DNA from 4 places in the Vibrio mangrovi genome. Region 1 is predicted to be linked to each of the others. Evidence: predicted binding sites of a transcription regulator. Region 1 holds the regulator's gene; each other region holds the start of a gene.
What was found. The regulator PurR, encoded in region 1, represses purine synthesis genes. The targets are predictions, from matches to a motif close to TNANGNAAACGTTTNCNTNA.
Positions count from the first base shown of each region.

Region 2: the regulator PurR is predicted to act here: its motif matches at 2,464-2,483, upstream of glyA (serine hydroxymethyltransferase).
Region 3: the regulator PurR is predicted to act here: its motif matches at 2,364-2,383, upstream of purE (5-(carboxyamino)imidazole ribonucleotide mutase).
Region 4: the regulator PurR is predicted to act here: its motif matches at 1,818-1,837, upstream of glpX (class II fructose-bisphosphatase).

Region 1 covers NZ_AP024883.1:1,490,359-1,496,634, reverse strand. The annotation lists gene elyC (envelope biogenesis factor ElyC) at 1-805, shown strand, start outside; gene purR (HTH-type transcriptional repressor PurR) at 1,098-2,108, shown strand; cyclic di-GMP riboswitch class I at 2,261-2,347, shown strand; gene OCU74_RS06775 (TfoX/Sxy family DNA transformation protein) at 2,474-3,064, shown strand; gene glgA (glycogen synthase GlgA) at 3,199-4,656, opposite strand; gene glgC (glucose-1-phosphate adenylyltransferase) at 4,658-5,875, opposite strand; gene topA (type I DNA topoisomerase) at 6,258-6,276, opposite strand, start outside.
Region 2 covers NZ_AP024883.1:2,512,870-2,519,145, reverse strand. The annotation lists gene metN (methionine ABC transporter ATP-binding protein MetN) at 1-109, opposite strand, end outside; gene gmhB (D-glycero-beta-D-manno-heptose 1,7-bisphosphate 7-phosphatase) at 429-983, shown strand; tRNA gene OCU74_RS11235 (tRNA-Tyr) at 1,199-1,283, opposite strand; tRNA gene OCU74_RS11230 (tRNA-Tyr) at 1,342-1,426, opposite strand; gene OCU74_RS11225 (YitT family protein) at 1,614-2,216, opposite strand; gene glyA (serine hydroxymethyltransferase) at 2,538-3,788, shown strand; gene OCU74_RS11215 (hypothetical protein) at 3,902-4,234, opposite strand; gene lipA (lipoyl synthase) at 4,437-5,402, opposite strand; gene lipB (lipoyl(octanoyl) transferase LipB) at 5,399-6,046, opposite strand; gene ybeD (DUF493 family protein YbeD) at 6,269-6,276, opposite strand, start outside.
Region 3 covers NZ_AP024883.1:137,253-143,528, reverse strand. The annotation lists gene aroE (shikimate dehydrogenase) at 1-716, opposite strand, end outside; gene hemF (oxygen-dependent coproporphyrinogen oxidase) at 782-1,696, opposite strand; gene OCU74_RS00635 (L-threonylcarbamoyladenylate synthase) at 1,702-2,259, opposite strand; gene purE (5-(carboxyamino)imidazole ribonucleotide mutase) at 2,475-2,960, shown strand; gene OCU74_RS00625 (5-(carboxyamino)imidazole ribonucleotide synthase) at 2,965-4,095, shown strand; gene OCU74_RS00620 (DNA topoisomerase family protein) at 4,162-4,770, opposite strand; gene OCU74_RS00615 (DUF494 family protein) at 4,781-5,254, opposite strand; gene dprA (DNA-processing protein DprA) at 5,260-6,276, opposite strand, start outside.
Region 4 covers NZ_AP024883.1:3,336,061-3,342,336, forward strand. The annotation lists gene OCU74_RS14875 (bifunctional aspartate kinase/homoserine dehydrogenase II) at 1-129, shown strand, start outside; gene metF (methylenetetrahydrofolate reductase) at 346-1,236, shown strand; gene zapB (cell division protein ZapB) at 1,330-1,572, opposite strand; gene glpX (class II fructose-bisphosphatase) at 1,893-2,900, shown strand; gene pfkA (6-phosphofructokinase) at 2,999-3,961, opposite strand; gene OCU74_RS14900 (M28 family metallopeptidase) at 4,499-6,043, shown strand; gene fieF (CDF family cation-efflux transporter FieF) at 6,246-6,276, opposite strand, start outside.

The DNA.
Region 1 (6,276 bases):
TATGTTTGAGCTTAAAAAAATCATATCTGCATTCATGATGCCCCTTCCTGCCTTGCTAATCATCGGTTTTATCGGCCTGATGATGATCATGTTTTCAACCAAAAGGAAAACGGGCTGCCTGATTGTTCTTTTCTCCTACACCATGTTATTTCTGGCTTCCTTTCAGCCGGTATCTGATCGTCTGCTGGCCCCACTGGAGCGTCAGTACTCCGCTTTTCTGCCTGTTGAAGGCAGCATTGACTACATTATGGTTCTCGGCAGTAGTCATGTGGTCGATGACCAGCTTCCTCCGACCTCACAGCTCAGCCGTTCCGCACTCATGCGCCTGACCGAAGGAATACGGATCATGCGAATGTATCCTGGCTCCAGACTTATTCTTTCCGGATATGCCGGCGGAACCCGGTTCAGTCACGCACGAATGCTGGCGAAAGTAGCTCTATCTCTCGGTGTGGCCAAATCGGACATCGTACTACTGGAAACTGCCAAAGATACCTGGGAAGAAGCCCAGCAGGCAGCAAGCTTTGTCGGACCGAGAAAATTAGTGCTGGTCACCTCCGCAAGTCATATGAATCGTGCACTGCTTGAGTTTCGATCTGCAGGACTGAATCCGATTCCGGCTCCGACCAATTTTTTGTCTTATAGAAATATAGCTCAACCCTGGATAAAGTATGCCCCCAAAGCCATTTATCTGGAACAAACGGAAAAGTACTGGTACGAAACTCTGGGACAATTCTGGCATTATCTGAAGAACTGGGTCGCCAGCCAGGAAGCCACCGTATCTGAGCCATCACAGAGTGAGATGTAGCAGACATCACATGAGCCTGAATTTGTGTGTTCTAATCCTGAATGAGACGACATATTTCCTCATTTCGATTGCTATTACCCAAGCAGCAGTCTAAAATTCGCCGCTAAAGCGCAATAAATACCAGACAAAAACCGCTATAACCGGCGGTTTTTGTTCTTATATCCAATAACTCAGAATACGACTTTCACGAAAATTATTGGCTGAGCAGGATATAAAATCTTCATAATCAAACTTTCAATTGTAATTTGCTCCGGATTGCTGGACCTTCAGCATAGGCGACAGGACAATACCTATGGCTACGATAAAGGACGTTGCCCGCTTGGCGGGAGTTTCAACAACAACTGTTTCACATGTTATTAACAAAACCAGATTTGTGGCGGAAACGACTCAAGAAAAAGTCATGGAAGCTGTCAAAACTCTGAACTACGCTCCCAGTGCTGTGGCCCGAAGCCTGAAATGTAATTCAACCCGTACAATCGGGATGCTCGTGACCCAGTCAACCAACCCCTTTTTCTCTGAAGTCATCGATGGTGTTGAAAGTTACTGCTATCGTCAGGGTTATACTCTAATCCTCTGTAATACCGGTGGATTATACGAGAAGCAGCGTGATTATATCCGGATGCTGGCCGAAAAGCGTGTCGATGGTATGCTGGTAATGTGTTCAGACCTGACCGCTGAACTTCTGGAGATGCTGGAAGCCTATGATGATATTCCTAAAGTCATCATGGACTGGGGACCAGAAAGTTCACAGGCAGATAAAATCATCGATAACTCCGAAGAAGGTGGATACCTTGCAACCCGTTATCTCCTCGATAAAGGCCACCGGCATATTGCCTGCCTGAGTGGGCATCTATCCAAAGCAGCCTGTCAGGAACGTATTCAGGGCTTTCGCAGAGCCATGGCAGAAGCTAATCTGACACCAAATGAAGACTGGATACTGGAAGGAAATTTTGAATGTGACACGGCAGTACTGGCTGCCGACAAGATCATTGCAATGGATGAACAGCCAACTGCCGTATTCTGTTTCAATGACACCATGGCCTTAGGGCTCATGAGCCGGTTGCAGCAAAGAGGCATCAAAGTTCCTGAGGATATTTCCGTGATTGGTTATGACAACATCGAAATCTCCGAATACTTTTCTCCCCCATTGACGACTATTCACCAACCCAAACGCAGGGTTGGCAAAAATGCTTTTGAAATTCTATTGGAACGCATCAAAAATAAAGAACATGATCGCCGCACGTTTGAAATGCATCCTGAAATTGTAGAACGTGACACAGTTAAAGATTTAAATAAAATTTAACAAATAATTTACACCCATTGGAGGAAAGTCATTCCTCCAACCACTTTCTTTCTATTGATAACCTCCATTAATTGGACTAGAATCACATATTGTGTAATAGGTAGTCATGATGTCTATTCCACATTTTTTGATAACTCCTTAATGGAAAAGTGTCACGCACAGGGCAAACCATCTGAAAAGGTGGGACGCAAAGCCTCCGGCCTAAACCACGATAAGTGGTAGGTAGCGGGGTTACCGATGGCAAAAATGCATTTCATATTCGTCAATGATTTGACGTCTTATTAACATACTTTCTGCATTATTTTGCTAAATTCTCGGACCTGATTCTGGTGGCGTATTCGTTTAAATACACCGAGACGTAAAGCATGGACAAACCAATTCTTAAAGATTCAATGCGGCTTTTCGAACAGCTGGGACGTGTCAAATCTCGCTCAATGTTTGGCGGGTTTGGTATTTTTGTTGACGACATTATGTTCGCACTTGTCGTACAAGACAAACTACATATACGGGCAGACAGTTACTCACTTGAGACATTTAAGGCAAGAGGTTTCGAACCTTATGTGTACACAAAACGTGGCTTTCCTGTAGTTACCAAGTATTTCGCACTTCCTTCTGACTACTGGGACGACCTGAACACCATTCTCAGTATTGCTAAAGAAGCTTACCTGAATGCAAAAAATGAGAAAACTTCTCACGTAGAGACCAAGCCTCAACGGTTGAAAGATCTTCCTAACCTTCGTTTGGCAACAGAGCGTATGCTACGTAAAGCAGGAATCAATTCTGTTGAAGAGCTTCACCAGAGAGGGGCTCTTGGGGCATATAAAGCAATTCAGAGCTCTCATCCTTCAACTCAACCACCTCTGGAGCTTCTATGGGCACTGGAAGGCGCGATTGAAGGTAAACACTGGTCTGTTATTCCTCAGGCAAGACGTGATGAGTTAGCCGGACAGATTTAAATCAAAGTAAAACTGGCTATCGTATACCGAAACAAAAAGTATACAGAAACAACCCCATAGCCGAACCTAAAAATAAAGCACCGTTTCCGGTGCTTTATTTTTATCTGCATTCAATCCTGAACAAGAAAACCAACTCAGAATCCCATTAATGCCGCAGCATACATCCTTAGGTATTGCTGAGCAGAGTCTTCCCATCGGAAATCCTGCTGCATTGCCCGCTGCTGTACCGCCAGCATTTGCTCCGGATGTTGAAGACAAAACAATAGTGCACGTTGCATACAGATCAGTAAAGCCTCAGCACTGGGTTCTGAAAAGCCGAATCCTGTCGCTTTCTCCGGAAAACGATCACAGTCAAAAACCGTGTCTTTCAGACCACCGACTTCCCGGACAATCGGCAATGTACCATATGCCATACTATAAATCTGGTTCAATCCACATGCTTCAAATTCTGAAGGCATCAGGAAAAAATCAGCGCCGGCTTCAACCAAATGGGCGAAACGGTTACTGTAAGCATCAACAAAAGCAAATTTTTGTGATGATGCAACAGCAATCTGATGCAAACGATTTGCGATCTCCGGCTCTCCGGTACCAACAATCACCAGTTGTACATCATTGAGCAGGAAGCGTTCTAAAATCGGAAGCAGATAGTGAAAGCCTTTCTGATGCGTCAGACGACATACCATACCAAACATAGGGACATCTCTGGCCGGAAGCAACAGCTCATCCTGTAACTGGTGTTTACAGGTTGCCTTACCTTCCTTTAGAGACTCCGCTTCATCGGTATAATTGCGGGGAATATAACTGTCAGTCCGGGGATTCCATTCAGAATAATCACAACCGTTAATAATTCCGAACAAATCTTTGGCCCGGCGGACAAAATCATCAACCAGTCCATGCGCACCAAGTGGTGTCAGCAGCTCAGAAGCATAATGCGGACTAACGGCATTAATTTTATCTGCATAGGCGATACCTGCCCTCAGCATACTCACGTATCCATGACCATATTGCAGCGATTCCATACCACTTAAATGCAATTCAGGAATAATTTCCAATTCATCATAAGAGAAAATTCCTTTAAATAACGCATTGTGGATAGTTAATACACTTTTCATACGCTGGAAATACGCATCATTGGCATAACGGGTTTTCAACAGAAAAGGGACAAATCCCGTATGCCAGTCATTGGCATGAATGATATCCGGCTGAATTCCCAGTTTCGGTAAGACATCCAGCACCGCAGCAGAAAAAAATCCGAACCGTTCTCCATTATCGGCATAAGCCCGGTTATGCTCGGAATATAATTCCGGACGGTCAAAATATTTGTCACAATCAATCAGGTAAACTTCGATACCATCCAGTTCGGACTTACGTACCTGATAAGGTGTATGAGGCCAGTGAGAGAGTTCGGTTTCCAGAATAACATCCGCGCTGGTTTTATCCGGAACCAAACGATAACCGGGTAACACAATTCTCACCCGATGACCTAATGCATTCAGAGCAGAGGGAAGCGCTTTTGCTACATCGGCTAAACCACCACTCTTTACAATTCCTTGTACTTCTGAAACGGTAAACCATACATCGATTTGTTCCATTCTAGAATCCAACTTTTGTTCCTTTAGCAATAACAACGATTCCCCCTTCAGAGACATGGAAACGCTTTCTATCCAATTCTAAATCTTCACCAATCACAGTGCCCGGCGCAATCTCAACATGCTTATCGATAATCGCCCGTTTTATTGTACAGCCTGCACCGATTTTTCCATCCCCTAAGATAACAGATTCACTGATATGAGAACCAGCAGCAATGTTACTCCGGTAACCAAGAATCGATTTAAAAATGGTTGCTCCCTGAATATAACTCCCTCCGGAAACCAGACTATCGGTAATTTTTACTCTGCGTTCCTCAGCATCAACGAACGTCGCCGGAGGTAAAGGTGGATAGTATGTATGCAGCGGCCAGCTTCGGTTATACAAAGAAAACTGAGGGTCTTTGTCCAGCAAATCCATATTCGCGGCCCAGTAAGAATCTATCGTACCAACATCACGCCAATAGGTTGCTTCTTTCTCTCCTTTAATTTTATTGGTCGAAAAGTCGTAAACGTAAACATTTCCTTCAGGGAAGAGTTTCGGAATAATATCTTTGCCGAAATCATGACTGGAATGTTCATTTGCTGCATCTAGCCTTAATTCCTGGCACAAAACATCCGCATCAAAAATATAGTTTCCCATAGAAACCAAAGCCCACTCGGGTTCTCCGGGGATTGACTTGGGATTTTCAGGTTTCTCCTCAAAACCAATCATTTTCCCGTTACGGTCAACTTCAATGACTCCAAACTGAGAAGCTTCTTTGAGAGGCATCCGAAGTGCAGACACCGTCAGATGAGCTTCCGTTCGTTTATGGAAATCCAGCATCTGGCGAATATCCATTTTATAGATATGGTCAGAGCCAAAGATACAAACATAATCAGGTGAGGCAAGTTCAATAAAACGGACATTTTGATAAATTGCATCAGCGGTCCCTTCATACCATCGCTTCCCATCTCTCATTTGGGCAGGGATGACATCAATAAACCGATCCGTGATACCGGACACATTCCAGCCTTTTTTCAGGTGGACATAAAGTGATTGAGATTTAAATTGGGTCAGTACATAAATACGCATCAAATCTGCGTTAACAAAATTATTCAGAGCAAAGTCAATCAACCGATAGCTCCCTCCAAATGGAACTGCGGGTTTGCTTCTGCTTTCAGTCAAAGGTCTCAGTCGAGATCCTTCTCCCCCGGCTAAAATCATACTCAGTACACCAGCCATGATTGAAACTCCATATTACCTTTTTATAATCTGCTCCGACCTCTATGCCAGAGGTCGACACTTTCCTTTCAATGTCACATAAATCAATGCAACACGTTGTTTATAACTTATCGGAATTATCACATAATACAAAATTAAAACTGCAAACTAGTGAAGCACCTATCGCTTGACGTCTCCAACTCCCAAGCTGGTTCACAGAAAGCAAAAAAAGTATGAAGATTATAAACTTCATGCTATAACGCAGATAAAAGGGACAATATGAAACAATGATAAATAAGCATCCCTACGGCCATGATCTTCGCCAGAACATCCAAAAATAAACACTAACACCTGTCGACAAGTTACATAAAAAAAGGCAGCGATTTGCTGCCTTAGTTCATTATTACTTCGCTTTTTTTCTC
Region 2 (6,276 bases), 1.0 Mb from region 1:
TAACACCAAATATAGTCCCTTGCCGGATATGGAGGTTGATGTCCTTCAAGGCGTGAATCTGTTTATCGCCTTGGCCGAACACTTTGTTTACGCGATTTATTTCAATCATTAGATAACCTGAGTAGGACGTACTTAGCCTGTAAATTCCACCTCAAATGACCAATAGTGCCCTGAGGTGTGGTGTATCAGAAAGGTTAAATTTCATTCAACCGGAACAACACCTGCAATTTTGTAGTGGATGCTATGGCTTCATGATAATGAAGTCAATCAATTTCGACGTCTAGACGTCTAAAAAGCAATATTGACGGAATTTACCCGGAAAAGAACAAGAAAAAAGCTGAAACTGTGTCCGGAGGTCATTTGGGTGTATCTCCGACAGTGAGTTTGAGTATAATAGCCAGCATTAATCAGTCGGATGGGGCAAAGCTTTGGCTAAACCAGCAGTGTTTCTGGATCGCGATGGAGTGATCAATATTGATAGTGGTTATGTTCATGATGAGCATGATTTTCACTTCATCGATGGGGTATTTGAAGCGACAAAACGGTTAAAGGAGATGGGCTATCTTCTGGTGTTGGTGACCAATCAGGCGGGGATTGCCCGGGGAATGTTCACCGAAGACCGGTTTTTGAGTCTGACTCAGTGGATGGACTGGAACTTCATTGACCATGGTGTCGAATTTGATGGTATCTATTACTGCCCTCATCATCCGGAGCACGGCGTCGGTAAATATAAGCAGGATTGTGACTGCCGTAAGCCACGTCCCGGTATGTTTATCTCAGCCCGTGATTTTCTTAAAATCGATATGGCAAATTCAGTGATGGTTGGTGATAAACCAGCCGATCTGATGGCGGCTCAGGCTGCCGGTGTCGGCACATCGATTCTGGTCCGTACCGGGAAGCCAGTGACTGAAGCCGGTGAATCTCTTGCTGATGTTGTGCTTGATAGTATTAAAGAGGTTCCTGCATATCTGGTGGCGCGTTGATCCGGGGGAAAGAATTCTCAACGGTTTTAAGTTCCCGTCATTTGAAAGCCGGGTAATACCAATTCCATTAAGATGATCGGCTCATTTGTAGAATTGGTATGATCCCATGACAAATTATATGCCGGATTATCCTATTGGATTGATGATGACGGTGTGTCACAGAATTATTGCGGTACAGATAAAGAAAAAGCCAGCAAGATGCTGGCTTTTCTATATGGTGGAGGGGGACGGATTCGAACCATCGAAGGCGGAGCCGGCAGATTTACAGTCTGCTCCCTTTGGCCACTCGGGAACCCCTCCGGGATTTTGTTTTGCCTGAACGATACCTTTACCGGAAACATTCAAACATCTTTAAATATGGTGGAGGGGGACGGATTCGAACCATCGAAGGCGGAGCCGGCAGATTTACAGTCTGCTCCCTTTGGCCACTCGGGAACCCCTCCAGGGTGCACTCTAATGATTGAAGAAACATTCCCGAAACATCTCTTCGGTGCGGAGCGCATCATAGCAAACTCATTCAGCCTGTAAAGCCTTTTCTGACGATTTATGTTTGAATGATGTCTTTTTGGACAAATATGCTATTTCTTGTACAACAAAAGGTTATGTCAGAGAAATGCCGACTGCTCTATATTATGAACCATAAGTCACTGTATATCGGGATGGCTTGTGATTCATGGCTAATACCACATTGAGAACCAAAGCACTGAGCACTGAAACGGCAATCGTATACGGAGACAGATAAAACAGAGAAGCACATACAACGGATGCATCAATACACAGTTGAGTTTTGCCGACAGAAATTCCGAATTTATCCTGAACAAACAGACAGAAAACGTTGAATCCTCCCAGACTGGAACGATGACGGAAAAGAATCAGCATTCCCACACCCATGAGTAATCCGCCTGTGACTGCACAGTAAATACCGTTGGCATGTGTAAACAGGATTAAAAATGAGAACTGATCGGCAAAAAGGGCAACAAGCAGGCCGGAAATCAGGCTGTTCAGCGCAAACTGGCGGCCGAAGCGTTTCCAGGCAAGCAAGTAAAATGGCGCATTGCACAGGAAATAGAGAACTCCGAAGGAAAAGGGCGTTAACTGGTTGAGTAACAATGCCAGTCCGGCTGTTCCTCCGGTGATTAGGTGTGCAGCTTGTAGAAACATGATGCCCTGAGCAACCAGAAAGCTGCCGGTGATGATTGCGATGATGTCTTCCTGAAAAGTGTGTTTTTCCATCGGTTATGAGCGTATTGAGACAATTTGTGAAGGATAGTAAAGAAAAGGTGACTTTTTCGGTAGCTAGAAACGGGAAATTCAGGTAAACCTATGTCATTGGTACTTTACAGAATGTAAACCTAAAAGTTGACACCCGGCGCCGCCATGTTACCGGGACTTTTGAGTATCATGAAAAAACTGCATGAAAATTTGTACATTTGGGCTTTATGACATAGATCAATTTAGGTAGAATACGCGCCAAATTAAGTGACGAAAACGTTTGCGTTGAGTCAGAATGTAGTTTTATTAAACTTTCCAGTCAATCTGAGTCAGGAGATACAGATGCTTAAGCGTGATATGAATATCGCTGATTATGATGCGGATCTTTTCGCAGCCATTCAAGAAGAAACTCTTCGTCAGGAAGAGCACATTGAACTTATTGCTTCAGAAAACTACACCAGTCCACGTGTAATGGAAGCCCAGGGTTCTCAGCTGACAAACAAATATGCGGAAGGCTATCCTGGCAAGCGCTATTACGGTGGCTGCGAATATGTTGATAAAGCCGAATCATTAGCGATTGAACGTGCATGCAAACTGTTTAACTGTGAATATGCAAACGTCCAGCCTCACTCAGGTTCTCAGGCCAACAGTGCTGTATATATGGCATTGCTGAATCCTGGTGATACTGTTTTAGGAATGAGCCTGGCACATGGCGGACACCTGACACACGGTTCTCCGGTAAACTTTTCCGGTAAACACTACAACGTCATTCCTTACGGAATTGATGAAAGTGGTCAGATCAACTATGACGAAATGGAAGCTCTGGCGGTTGAACATAAGCCGAAAATGATTATCGGTGGTTTCTCTGCTTATTCTCAGATTGTTGACTGGGCTCGCATGCGTGAAATCGCAGATAAGGTTGGTGCTTATCTGTTTGTCGATATGGCTCATGTTGCCGGTCTGATTGCGGCGGGTGTTTATCCGACTCCGGTTCCACATGCTCATGTGGTCACAACAACAACTCACAAAACACTGGCTGGGCCTCGTGGTGGTCTGATTCTGTCGAATGCCGGTGAAGAGATGTATAAAAAGCTGGACTCAGCAGTATTCCCTGGTGGACAGGGCGGTCCTCTGATGCATGTTATCGCAGCGAAGGCAGTTGCTTTCAAAGAAGCGATGGAACCTGAGTTTAAAGCTTATCAGGAACGTGTCGTTCAGAATGCTAAAGCAATGGTTGCTCAGTTTCAGGAGCGTGGCTATAAAATCGTTTCCAATGGTACGGAAAACCACCTGTTCCTGGTTGATCTGATCGATAAAAATATCACCGGAAAAGAAGCGGATGCTGCTCTGGGCGCTGCAAATATTACGGTGAACAAAAACTCTGTTCCGAATGATCCCCGCAGCCCGTTTGTTACTTCAGGTATTCGTGTGGGTACGCCTGCGATCACTCGTCGTGGTTTCACTGTAGATGATGCGAAAGAGTTGGCAAACTGGATGTGTGATGTTCTAGACAACATTAATGATCCAAGCGTGACTGAGGCAACTAAACAAAAAGTACTGGCTATCTGTAAGCGTTTGCCTGTATATGCTTAAGAGCTCCTCGACGAGCATTGCTGAATCATAAAGTAAACCCGCTTCATCGGAAGCGGGTTTATTATTTTGAGCTCAAAGAGATTCAGAAATCGTTCAATGTGTATTGGAAAAGATTACTCTTTCGAGATGCTCAGGGTTGTGCCTGATTTACATTTGAACAGGTAGTAATTTTCACTTTCAGTGAATTTACCTAAGCCTTCACCATCGCAGTAATCAATGTTGATACCACGCATGACTTCAAGCGTATCTTCTGATTTGAGTGCGAACTTAGAGCCATCCGCACAAACAATACGGACCCGTCCGGCATTATCCAGCGAGTATACTTTCACGTCAGTATTACACAGTTCAAAAGACGCTTCACGGTAGTTATCTTCTTTGGTATTTGAAGCACAACCGGCGAGAGTGATCGCGAGTCCGACAATGCCCCAGAAAGTGGCAGTTTTCATCATATATATCCTTACATCGGCAGTGAGATCGGGGTTTCTGTTTAGACTATAGAACATCGATCACAGATTCAACATAGTGAAACAAATTATGGCAATTGTTTCACATTTGTCGATGGTTTTTCCAGACAGAGCCAAAAGTATTTTTGTGATAGTGACTGAACCTGAGTGAAGTAAGCCGGTGTATTACACCGGCAGAATGATATTACTTCACTTCAATACCTTTGGCCTGTAGATCAGCATGATAAGATGAACGTACAAATGGTCCGCATGCCGCGTGGGTAAAGCCTAAATCAAGCGCAATTTCTTTTAGTTCGTCAAATTCTTCCGGGGGAACATACCGTTCTACCGGCAGGTGATGGCGGCTGGGAGCGAGATACTGTCCCAGAGTCAGCATTGTCACTCCGTGGGCGCGGAGATCTTTGAGAACTTCGACAATCTCTTCTTTTGTTTCACCAAGTCCCATCATCAGACCGGATTTGGTTGGAATGTCCGGGTGTTGCTGTTTAAATTTTTGCAGCAATTCGAGAGACCACTTGTAGTTGGCTCCGGGTCTGACTTTCCGGTACAGGCGAGGGGCGGTTTCCAGGTTGTGATTGAATACATCCGGCGGATTATCCTGAAGGATTTCCAGTGCAGTATCCATACGACCACGGAAGTCCGGAACCAGTGTTTCGATACGAATCTCAGGATTCAGAGCCCGGATTTCACGGTTACAGTCAGCAAAGTGCTGAGCACCTCCATCGCGCAGGTCATCCCGGTCAACGGATGTAATCACAACATATCTGAGTTTCATATCCCGGATTGTCTGAGCCAGTTTCTGGGGTTCTTGTGCATCCGGTGTTAATGGACGCCCGTGTGCAACATCGCAGAATGGACAACGCCGGGTACAGATGGCTCCCAGAATCATGAAGGTGGCTGTACCATGGTTAAAACATTCTGCCAGATTGGGACAGGAGGCTTCTTCACAAACTGAGTGAAGATTGTTTTTACGCATAGCTGATTTAATGTCCTGAATGCGTTGACTGTCAGCAGGCAGTTTTATCTTCATCCACGAAGGTTTACGCAGCAGCTCCTTCTGTTCGGTCGGCATATTTTTGACCGGAATGAGAGCCATTTTATCGGCGTCACGATATTTAACGCCTTTTTCCATTTGAATTGGTTTGCTCATGATATTGCTTCTGTAGTGAATTCTATATGCTCATAACCCAGAGTGGTGACAAGCGTTTTGACAAGTTGTTCTTCTACAATCTTCAGCTCAGACGGACCTCCAAGATCACTGATCTGAACCATTTCCATCCCTTGATAACCACAGGGATTTATTCTTAAAAACGGAGACAGGTCCATATTGACGTTCAGTGCAAGGCCGTGGAAGGAGCAGCCTTTACGGATTCGAAGCCCCAGAGAACAAATTTTCTTATCTTCCACATAGACACCGGGTGCATTGGCTCTCGATTGAGACTGAATATGAAATGCATCCAGAGTCTGGATCACAATATTTTCAATATGGGTCACAAGTTCTCTGACCCCGAGTTTTTTACGTCGTAAATCAAGCAGAAAATAAGCGACGAGCTGCCCTGGTCCGTGATAAGTGACCTGTCCGCCGCGATCACTCTGAACAACCGGAATATCTCCCGGATTCAGAACATGTTCTGATTTTCCGGCCTGTCCCTGAGTAAAGACCGGTTGATGTTCCACCAGCCAGACTTCATCACAAGTTTCATCGGTCCGCTGGTTGGTGAAATCGTGCATCGCTTGCCAGACCGGTTGATAGTCTTGTCGACCGAGTCGTTTGACAATGAGTTGATTCTTCATGGTATTGACTCATCCGCGATAAATAAAGTATTTGGATTATAAACTGCTTCACGCCGCGGAACTACTCAATGATGATAAAAAAATAGCCGCATTTTCGGGCTGTTTATTTTAACTATTTCATTTATAAGCAAAAGGCAGCAAATGCTGCCTTTCAAAAAAAGTTGAAGATATCAAAAAAACAGAGAGTAATCTGTTTCATTCGTATCTGAGTTTTTTCGCCGCTTACAGAA
Region 3 (6,276 bases), 1.4 Mb from region 1:
GCACAACCATGTTCTACAGCCCATTGACTGAAAACTGTCAGGCCTTTGCCATACATCATGTCATAAGCCACACTTTTTTCCGAAAAGATATCACCGGTAATATCTGGTAGCTCTCCGGATAAACTTGCTGAAGTCGAATTAATCACCACATCAAACTTAGAATGAATTTCCGCCATAGGCAGAGCAGAAACCGGAGCCTGGACCTGAGATTCCTGAAACAATGCAGCAAGAGCTTCCGCTTTTGCAAATGTCCGATTGGTAATCACAATAGAATCAGGTGACTGAGCCAATAAAGGGTGAATGACACCTTTTGCTGCACCACCAGCCCCGATCAGCAAGATTTTTGCTCCAGCCAGAGGAACCTGATGCTGCAATAGATCCTGTACGAGACCAGCGCCATCAGTATTATCTCCGAGTATTCCACCATCATCCAGTTTCTTCAGCGTATTGACCGCTCCGGCAATTTTGGCCCGTTCTGTAAGTTGGTCAGCAAAGGCATAGGCTTCTTCTTTGAACGGTACCGTCACATTGCATCCCTTTCCTCCCTGAGAAAAGAAAGCATCAACTGTTGATTTGAAACCATTAACCGGTGCCAGCTCAGCCGTATAAGTCATTTCCTGGTTCGTCTGACGAGCGAACAATGTCTGTATAAATGGAGATTTACTGTGACTGATTGGATTGCCGAATACTGCATACCGATCGTTCAAATGAGCCATACTTCTGCCTTTACCAATAAAAAATAAAAAGAGTCTTCCGACCCTATCACTACAGTCTGGAGCTGTCACCACTCTCTTGGCGTCAAATACTCAGCCAGACGAGCTTCAGCACTTCCTGGTTCCGGCTGATAACCGTATTCCCAACGGGCTAATGGCGGCATAGACATGAGAATAGACTCGGTCCGTCCACCCGATTGCAAACCAAATAGTGTTCCCCGGTCAAAGACCAGATTAAATTCAACATATCTGCCACGCCGATATAACTGGAACTGACGTTCACGCTCAGCGAATTCGCAATCTTTCCGGCGTTCGACAATCGGCAGATAAGCTCGGGTATAACCTTCCCCGACCGCTCGAATATAAGCAAAGCAAGTATCAAAATCCCACTGATTCAGGTCATCAAAAAAGAGTCCACCGATACCTCGGGTTTCCTCCCGGTGCGGCAAGAAAAAGTATCGGTCACACCAATCTTTATGTTGCGAATAAACTTCCGGCCCGAATGGCTGACAGATGCCTTTCGCCACTTCATGCCAATGACGGCAATCTTCATCAAACGGATAAAACGGGGTTAAATCAAACCCGCCACCAAACCACCAGATAGGTTCCTCTCCATCCTTTTCTGCGATAAAGAAGCGAACATTCATGTGTGAAGTCGGCACATAAGGGTTATTGGGATGCATCACTAAAGAAACACCCATGGCTTCAAATTTGCGGCCCGATAATTCCGGCCGGTGTGCCGTTGCAGAAGCTGGCATTTTATTCCCTGTCACATGAGAGAAGTTAACTCCGCCCTGTTCAAACACATGACCACCTTTCATCACCCGGCTACGTCCGCCACCACCGAGACGCTCTCCTGGTTCGCGGTGCCATGCATCTTCTTCGAATACACTCTGGCCATCAACTGCTTCAAGCTGTCGACAAATTGAATCCTGCAGTTGCAATAAAAAATTTTTGACGGTCTGTTTATCAATACTGCTCATGATGATTACCCTTGTCTTAATATCTTCAGCGTTCGTGCATCCCGAATCTCACTCGGCTTATTCCGGCCACCTGTTTCCCCTTCTAAAATCGCATTCAGACAATGTCCTAACTGCTGTCGTACATCTTCTGTTGTTATGCAAGGCGGATGACCACTTAAATTCGCACTGGTCGATGTAATGGGTTTACCATAAGCATCACACAGTTGCTGCACCAAAGGATGATCGGTAACCCGAACAGCAATCGTATCAAATAAACCACTCAACCAGGCAGAAACCCGTTCACTCGCAGGCATGACCCAAGTCACAGGTCCCGGCCAGCTTTCCTGAACATGAGCCAGTTGTTGCGCCGAAAGCTGGCGTTCGTCTATATATGGCTGTAATTGTTCATAGCGGGATGCAATGAGAATCAACCCCTTTTCAACCGGACGATGTTTTATTTCCAGCAACTTTTGAATCGCATCAGCACAATCAGGATCGCATCCAACGCCAAAAACTCCCTCAGTCGGATACGCAATAACATCTCCCCGATGCAATGCATCAAGCACCTGCTCAAAATTATTCACAATACTTCTCGTCATTCCCGGATTATTCTTCCGCTAGTGTACAAATGATCATGTCAGAAAACTAAATCAATTTTGTATGAAAACATGTTATCGGCGAATCCTCCCGACGCAAACGTTTTCCTTCGGTTAATTTCTTCGTATAATGCGCGCAAAATTATCATTCATCCATGGCATGAACATATTTGATCATTGCAACAAACCTGAAGGAGTCTGAGATGAAAGTCGGGATTATAATGGGGTCCAAATCTGATTGGCCAACCATGAAGCTTGCAGCTGAGATGCTGGAGCAATTTGGTGTGGAATACGAAACCAAAGTGGTTTCGGCACATCGTACTCCTCAACTGCTTGCCGACTATGCGAGCCAGGCCAAAGAACGTGGTCTCAAAGTTATTATCGCCGGAGCTGGCGGTGCTGCTCACCTACCGGGAATGACGGCAGCCTTCACTAGTCTTCCTGTTCTGGGAGTTCCGGTTCAGTCCAGAGCATTAAAAGGTATGGATTCTCTGCTATCAATTGTACAGATGCCTAAAGGTATTGCTGTCGGTACATTGGCGATAGGGGAAGCTGGGGCAGCCAATGCCGGCATTCTGGCGGCTCAGATTATTGGGGTTCATGACGAAAATGTAATGCAGAAAGTCGAAGCATTCCGTCAGTCTCAAACTGATACTGTCCTTGCCAACCCAGATCCAGCCGAGGAATAACAGCATGCATGTACTTGTCTTAGGTGCCGGTCAGCTTGCACGGATGATGTCTCTTGCCGGAGCGCCATTGAATATTCGCATCAGTGCCTTCGACGTAGTCAGCGGGCAGATCGTTCATCCTCTGACACAGGAAGTTCAGGGACATGGACTGGAGAATGCAATTCAGCAGGCAGATGTGATTACCGCAGAATTTGAACATATTCCGCACGACATTCTTCATCAATGTGAACAAAGTGGTAAGTTACTCCCCGGAGCTCAGGCAATCAAAACAGGTGGAGATCGTCGTCTGGAAAAATCGCTGCTCGATAAAGCCGGTGTCAGAAATGCCAAATATTTCGTCATCAGAACCAGAGAAGATTTTGACAGTGCGATCCGCCATGTAGGCATCCCAATGGTTCTCAAGAGTGCGTTGGGTGGATATGACGGAAAAGGTCAATGGCGCCTGAAATCAACGACGGATGCCGATGAAATCTGGCCGGAAATGCAACAATGCATTGAAGCAACAGAAAATCAGGCGATTGTCGCCGAGGAATTCGTTCCTTTTGACCGGGAAGTTTCTCTGGTCGGAGCCAGAGGCAAAGACGGTGAGGTTGTTGTTTATCCGCTGGCAGAAAATATTCACACCGATGGTGTTCTCAGCCTTTCCACATCCATTGATGATCAACCGCTACAGCAGCAGGCTAAAGCTATGTTTGAAGCGGTGGCGAACACACTCAATTATGTCGGCGTTCTGGCTCTGGAGTTTTTTGATGTTCAGGGACAGCTACTTGTGAACGAAATTGCTCCACGGGTTCACAACTCAGGGCACTGGACACAACAGGGAGCCGATACATGTCAGTTTGAGAACCATTTACGCGCAGTTTGTGGCTTACATCTGGGAAGTACCAGACTCATCCGTCCGACATGTATGGTGAATATTCTGGGGGAAGACACTTTGCCATCAGAAATTCTGGCAACAGAAGGATGTCATATTCATTGGTACGGCAAAGAAAAACGTCCCGGCAGGAAAATGGGACATATCAATGTCAGTGCAGATTACTATGCCGAATTGGAACGGATTATCTGTTCACTGGCCGAGATTCTGCCTCAGGATGCTTTCCCGGCGGTTCATCAGTTTGCCGGACAGCACAAGTAATACCGCCCGCCAAAATATTTTCGGATGAGAGCAAAATTCTCATCCGAAAAGACTTCATTTAAAACATCATGATGACTCTGGTACATCCTGTACATGCCCGCACCGGCGCGCAGCACAAACCAGAGCTGTACCAGATGCGGATGCTTTATCAGCTACTTTTTTCTCAGCTAATTTTTTTTTAAGTAACAAAGGAAAACCACATTCAGTGCACTTCCCCGCTACCGGCGGATAATTCACAGCAAACTTACACTTCGGATACTGATTGCAAGCCCAGAATGCTTTACCAAAACGGGATTTTCTTTCCACCAGTGTGCCAGTCCCGCATTCAGGGCAGTTTACTTCATGCGGCTGTTCGGTTTTAGGTGGCTCGGAAGATTCAATATGGTGACATTGAGGAAAGTGACTACAACCGATAAACATGCCGTAACGGCCTTGTCGTAGCACCAGTTCATGACCACACTCGGGACAGGGAACGCCCAGAGCTTTTACAATATGACCGTCATGTTGATGAAGCGGACGAATATAGTCACACTCAGGATAGGCTGAACACCCCCAAAATGGCCCATGCTTACCGTGACGCAACTGCAATTCACAACCACATTGGGGGCACGATTCCGCTTCACTCAAAGCATGCTCATGCGCAGAAAATAATTGCTGATCAATATGACGGTTCATTCAATTTCTATCAGTGCAGAATGCCTTGCTCTTTCGTATACAGCCACTCTTCCATCAAAGTGTATGCATTCTCATTACCGGGAACATTGAACAGAACCATCAGGATAATCCATTTCAAATCATCCAGTTCGAATTCATTGGTTTCCAGTCCCATCACCCTGTCAACCACCATTTCCCGGGTCTCGGGCGTCAATACTTTGATTTGTTCAAGGAACAAAAGGAATCCGCGACATTCAACATCAAGTCGGGCCGTTTCCTGTTCGGTATAGACTCGCATTGCTGTTGCAGCACTGACTGACAACGGAGAGTGCACATCACTTTGTTGTAGCGATGCCAACTCTTCCAACCAGTTGAGGGCTTTGAAGATCTCTTTCTGATGAAAACCTGCACGCAGGAGCTCATCCTCTAACTCATCCTGATCAACCTGTAACTCAGCATCGCTATGGATGTAAGTTTCGAACAGATACATAAGAATATCCATCATCATAGCTAGCCCCTCCCCTTACGAATATAGCCACCAGCAACTGCAACCACGTGCCCGGATAATTCCAGCTCTAGGAGCTGTCTCATCACTTCATGAACAGGTATATGGGTGCGCGTTGCAAGAATATCAACTGGTGTAGCCTTTACCCCTACGTTAGCTAACACTTCAGCAAATGGCAATTCTTCGTCGTCAATTAGTGACGGAAAAAGTTCATTTTGCTGAATTTTCTCTTCATGCTTAACCCAAGCAGATAACGTACCAACTTCGGAGAGTATCTGATCAATATTCTGAACTAAGCAAGCCCCATCACGAATTAAAGCGTTACTCCCCCGGTAACCAACCTGATGAATTGACCCCGGGATCACAAAAACATCCCGGTTTTGCTCTGCTGCATACCTTGCTGTAATCAGTGAGCCGCTTTTTTCTGCAGCTTCAATAACCAGAACCCCCAGAGATAACCCACTGATAATACGGTTACGACGTGGAAAATTCATTGATTTCGGAGGTGTTGAGGGACAAAATTCTGACACCAGAGCACCTTTTTTATGCTCAAGAATCCGTTCAGCCAAACCCCGGTGACGAGCCGGATAAATCCGTTCCAGCCCGGCTCCCAGAACCGCAATTGTTCTGCCTCCACCATCTAAAACGCCCTGATGAGCCTGACCATCAATGCCTAAAGCCAGCCCACTCGTAACTGCTACTTGATGCTGAGCAAATTCATTCGCAAAATGCCATGCATCTTGCAATCCCTGCACACTGGCATACCTGCTTCCGACAATCGCAATCTGTGGTGCCGACAGAAGCGGAACATCCCCCTGAACAAACAAAATCGGAGGAGGCGAGGGAATCTCCTTGAGCAATGCCGGATATTCTGCCGAAAAATGAGGGAGAATGTGGCGATGCTCGCCACGCTCCAGCCATTGAAGGCAATCATCCGCCATCCTCTTTGCCGGGCCGGACAAATAAGTCACCTGCTCCGGAGAAAAACCAAGAGTGAGCCATTCTTTTCCGGAATAATCACA
Region 4 (6,276 bases), 1.8 Mb from region 1:
AATATCTTTGCGATTGAAAGCAAATGGTATAAAGATAACCCGTTGGTCATTCGTGGACCCGGCGCTGGGCGTGATGTCACTGCCGGAGCGATTCAGTCGGATATCAACCTGCTCTCCAGCTTGCTATAACAAGTCTACACGCTGATCACAAATTACAGAGATAAGGAGCCTGCTGGCTCCTTATTTGTTTCTAAACTAAATAATGTGAAAAGCACTCATATAAACATGAATATAATTCATGTTTATAATGTTGACATGAAAAAGAATTCAAGAGAATATCTAGCCATATAGACGTCTAAACGTCAAATCACTATCCGATAAGCCATCATTCACGGGAGAGAGAAGATGGGATACTCATATGCTGGCCATATTGATGCTCTGAACCAAAACATTAGTGAACTATCCGGAACCCTCAACGTTTCTTTTGAATTTTTTCCACCCAGTACACCTCAGATGGAAGAGACTCTCTGGAACTCGGTTCACCGGTTGAAAACTCTTCAGCCCAAATTCGTTTCCGTCACTTATGGCGCCAATTCTGGAGAACGGGACAGAACCCATTCGATTATTAAAGAAATTAAATCACAGACAGGTTTAATTGCAGCGCCACACCTGACCTGCATTGATGCCACTCGTGAAGAGCTCATTCAGATTGCCGATGACTATTGGGACAATGGCATTCAGAATATTGTGGCACTCCGTGGCGATATTCCTCCAGGCGGCGGTAAACCGGATATGTATGCTTCTGATCTGGTGACTTTGCTGAAGTCTCGCCATGATTTTGATATCTCAGTCGCAGCGTTTCCAGAAGTACATCCTGAAGCCAAAAGTGCTCAGGCGGACTTACTCAACCTGAAGCGCAAAGTTGATGCCGGTGCAAACCGGGCAATTACTCAATTCTTCTTCGATGTCGAGTGTTATCTGCGATTCAGAGATCGTTGTGTCAGCGCAGGGATCGATGTCGAAATCGTACCGGGAATTCTGCCGGTTTCCAACTTCAGACAGGCAGCCCGTTTTGCCGCTCAGAACAATGTCAAGGTTCCGGGCTGGATGAGTAAACAATTCGACGGGTTAGATGATGACCCAACCACACGTCAGCTTGTCGGTGCCAGTCAGGCAATCGATATGGTCCGGATACTCTGCCGGGAAGGGGTAAAAGATTTTCACTTCTATACCCTGAACCGGGCAGAAATGACCTATGCTTTGTGTCATACACTGGGTATCAGACCACAAAATTAAGCTTTACTTCAGGCTCTCTCCGACAAAAAAATGCCGACATCATGTCGGCATTTTTATGGAATACTCTTTTAACTTCGTAACAAATACGACGCCTTATTCTACATCTTCCATCTTTCCAAGCAGGTTACGGATACGTTCCTGCCATGCAGCCTGTTCTTGTTGGATATCCTGTACACGCTGTTCCAGTTCGTCCCGACTGCTTTTCAACTGATTCGCTTCGTCGATCAACTTTTGTTTCTCTTCTTTCAGTTCTTCGACTTCCATCTGAAGCAGAGTGATTGTATCAACGGCAGTCTGAATTTTGGCTTCTAGTTTCTCTAACACTTCAAAAGACATGCTTAAATATCCTTTACGATTCGGCGTTTGCAATTATGATTTTACGATATACCCATTCTACTCAGGCATGACCGGAGAAACACGCGCTATATTGAATATTTTCACCATTCGATTAAAAAAGCGGCGTGAATTGACATGATTCTTACTTTCGCAACTACCCCGGCTTTCTGAATTATCATTTACCGGAAGAAATAGTCATGAAGATCTAATGACGCTTTGATCGAGTGCAATAATCCCCGATGAATTCTGGCAAACGTTTTCGTCGGAATATGCTAAAATTCGACGCAAATTTCTCAGTTTTCCGTCAAGATGGAGTTCACATGAAACGTGATTTAGCAATGGCCTTTTCCCGGGTTACTGAAGGGGCGGCCTTAGCAGGATATAAATGGCTTGGACGCGGTGATAAAAATGCTGCGGATGGAGCAGCAGTCGAAGTCATGCGCAGTCTGTTAAATAAAACAGAGATCAACGGAGAGATTGTGATTGGTGAAGGGGAAATCGATGATGCCCCGATGCTTTATATTGGCGAAAAAGTGGGTCAGGGTGGTGACGAAGTCGATATCGCCGTGGATCCGATAGAAGGCACCCGCATGACTGCAATGGGTCAGTCCAATGCACTATCGGTGCTGGCTGCCGGAGAAAAAGGCAGCTTTTTAAAAGCACCGGATATGTACATGGAAAAACTGGTCGTCGGTCCGGGCGCAAAAGGATGTATCAACCTGAATCAGCCACTTAAGGAAAATCTGGAACATATTGCTCAGGCATTAGGGAAAACACTGGACAATCTGGTGGTCATTACGCTGGCAAAACCTCGTCATGAACAGACAATTGCCGACATGCAGCAATGGGGCGTTCGTGTATTTGCTGTCCCCGACGGTGATGTGGCAGCCTCAATTTTAACCTGTATGCCGAATAGTGAAGTCGATGTCATGTATTGCATCGGTGGCGCTCCGGAAGGGGTTGTCTCTGCCGCCGTTATCCGGGCTCTGGATGGTGACATGCATGGCCGTTTACTGCCTCGCCATGAAGTCAAAGGCGATACTGAAGAAAACCGGCAGATCGGCCATCAGGAAATTCAACGCTGTCAGGAAATGGGTGTCGAAGCCGGAAAAGTGCTGAGAATGGAAGATATGGTCCGTAGTGATAATGTTATCTTTTCAGCAACCGGTATCACGAAAGGTGACCTGCTTGATGGAGTAAGCCGTCAGGGTGATATAGCAGTAACGGAAACCCTTCTGATCCGGGGAAAATGCCGGACGATCCGTCGGATTCAGTCAACTCACTATCTGAACAGAAAAGATCCGGAAGAACGGACAGTTATTCTCTGAACAGAAGTCGCCTGACAAGACTTCATTAAGTTCACTTAATGTCTGTTACAAAAAAAGACCGCCAGAAGCGGTCTTTTTAATACGTGTAGCAAAAAAACTTAAAACAACTCTTCAGCAACTTTGTACAGATCGTTACGTACCGGCCGTTTCATGTTCTCAATTGCATCAACAATGTCATGGTGAACCAGATCTTCCTTCTGAATACCGACACAACGACCGCCGTAGCCATCCAGAAGCAGATGGACTGCATAGTTGCCCATCCGTGAAGCCAGAACCCGGTCAAATGCTGTCGGACGACCGCCACGCTGAATATGACCCAGAACCGTTGCCCGGGTTTCACGCCCGGTAGCTTCTTCAATTTTCTTCGCCAGAACATTGGCATCCATCATCAGTTCTGTCAGTGCAATAATGGCGTGTTTTTTCCCTTTCGAAATGCCGTCTTGCAAATTGGCAATCAGTTCGTCCATGTTCATCCCCGTTTCAGGAGTAATGATATACTCACATCCACCGGCAATCGCTGACATCAGGGTTAAATCACCACAATGACGTCCCATGATCTCCACAATAGAGATCCGTTGGTGAGACGAAGATGTATCACGCAGACGGTCAATGGCATCAATGACAGTATTCAGAGCAGTCAGATAACCAATCGTATAGTCGGTTCCGGCAATATCATTATCGATTGTTCCCGGCAGACCGATACATGGATATCCCATCTCAGTCAGCTTCTTCGCCCCCATGTAGGAACCGTCACCACCAATAACAACCAAGGCTTCGATACCATGTTTTTTGAGGTTTTCAATCGCTTTTTCACGAATATGAACCTCTTTAAATTCAGGGAAACGTGCAGAACCCAGGAATGTTCCACCCCGGTTGATCACATCAGAGACACTGGAACGGTCTAACTGAACAATCCGGTCTTCATAAAGCCCCAGATAGCCATCATAGATACCGAAAACTTCCAAACCAGATCCTAATGCAGTGCGCACTACGCCACGAATCGCAGCGTTCATCCCTGGAGCATCACCGCCACTTGTTAATATCCCGATCTTTTTAATCATGCTCACCCTCTAAAATATTGGGAACGTCATTCTAATAAATATAGGTTGTATCTGATTGTTCATGTCAACAAACAGATATTCTCAGTGCATGATGTCACTTTTTTTACAAAGTTACCCGATCTTTTTTTGCACCGAAGATTAAGTGTTCTCATTGTGGATGAGTATTGCAATTTTGTCATTATTCTTTGTTGATTCATATCAGGGTATAGTTTTTTTTTTATGCAAATCAATAAAAGCTGAACCATGGATTGTTACAAAAATTGTCTGAAAAAATGTAGTTCTCTGCCTATTCAAACGATTCGATTTATCAAAGCCCTTCACCTAGCGACAACTTACAAAAAAACAAACAATATAGATAGTTATTAACATTATTATGCTAACTGTTGTTTACATTATGATTATGAATTAATTTGCATCTATTCATCCCTAAATATGTTCTGTTTTGCTAGTTTAACGCTTCTGACTTTTAAGCCTTATTTACAATTCAGAACAAGTTTATTACTCAGAACAAGAACCTATGATAGGGAGATCATGACAATGAAATATACCAAAACCAGTCTGGCAGTGATGCTGACACTGGTAAGTACATCGCTCTTTGCTGCAGAGAACGTTACAGCAGAAAATGCCCCTTCAGACAACAGTAAAGTCTGGATATCCATTGGTGCAGACGCCAAAAGTACGCTACTGGAATCCGTAACTCAACCGATTCAGACACAATCAGTCGTCGACAATCCTCTGGTTTGGGTTGGTCAGGTTGACAAACAGGATCTGGCTGAACTGTCATATAACATGCATCAGGAACATAACCGCTGCGGAGGCTACATTGTCCACCCATCGGAACAGAGCGCAATCGCAGCCAGCCGGATGCCGTTAACCAGTAGCATATTTGCCGGTGTGGGAATCAATCAGCAACAAATAGTGAAACCACTGCTACCACTGATCAGCGCCGATCAGATTACCGGAACGATCACCAGCTTATCGGACTTCACCAACCGCTTCTATACAACACTCACCGGTACACAGGCATCTAACTGGGTTGCCAGTGAATGGCGGGATCTGGCATCGGCATGGAGCAACGCCTCCGTTCAGCAGTTCAGCCACTCAGGTTATCAGCAGAAGTCCGTTATTCTGACAATCCGGGGAACAGAAAAACCGGACGAAATTGTCGTAATTGGTGGTCATCTGGATTCAACCATTGGTTCCAGAACCAATGCTCAGAGTATTGCACCTGGGGCAGATGACGATGCATCCGGCGTTGCCAGCGTCACCGAAATTATCCGGGTTCTGGCAGAAAATAACTTTAAACCCAAACGTACGGTTGCATTCATGGCCTATGCAGCAGAAGAAGTGGGTTTACGAGGATCTCAGGATATCGCCAACCAGTATAAGGATGACGGAAAAAACGTTCTTTCTGCACTGCAACTGGATATGACAAACTATCCCGGTTCTTCTGAAGATATTGTTTTCATGACCGATTATACCGACAGCAACCTGAACTCATTTCTGGCGACTCTGCTAGATGAATATCTGCCGGAGCTGAAATACGGTTTCGATCAGTGTGGTTACGGCTGTTCGGATCATGCATCATGGCATGGCGCAGGCTACCCAGCATCGATGCCTTTTGAATCAAGATTCGATGATTACAACCCAAACATTCACACACCACGGGATACACTTTCCAATTCTGACCGCGAAGGAAAACATGCCCAGAAATTTGCCAGACTGGGGCTAGCTTATGTGGTGGAAATGGCAAACTCAGAAGTGAAAGATCAGCAGGATCCGGTCCTGAAAGTCGGCACACCATTAACAGGATTGAGTGGTCAGGCATCTGATCAAAACTGGTATACATTCGAATTACCGGAAGCCAGCTCTTTTACGATCTCCATGTCAGGCGGACAAGGTGATGCAGACCTGTATGTGAAATACGGAACCAAAGCAAGTACCAGTTCTTATGACTGCCGCCCTTACAAAGCTGGCAATAACGAGTCATGTTCCTTTAATAATGCTTCAGCCGGAACTTACTCAATCATGTTGCGGGGTTACTCAGCCTATTCGGGTGTAAGACTGGAAGCAAGCTACTAGCACAATCTTCTCATATTAATTCAAGAGATTACGTGTTCGGATAGATATATTTGAATAGATACACTTTGAATGGATATGTTTTGAATATTATATAGTAACCTGTGAGACAAGGGCCCGAAAGCCCTTGTCTGAACTCAAACATAGCGGATAATCTTCATCCCTTCGGGTTATCCGTTTTTCAGTCTCTGCTCCCCACAGACGGCTATAACCAATCTGCCAGTTTCTGTTCTTCT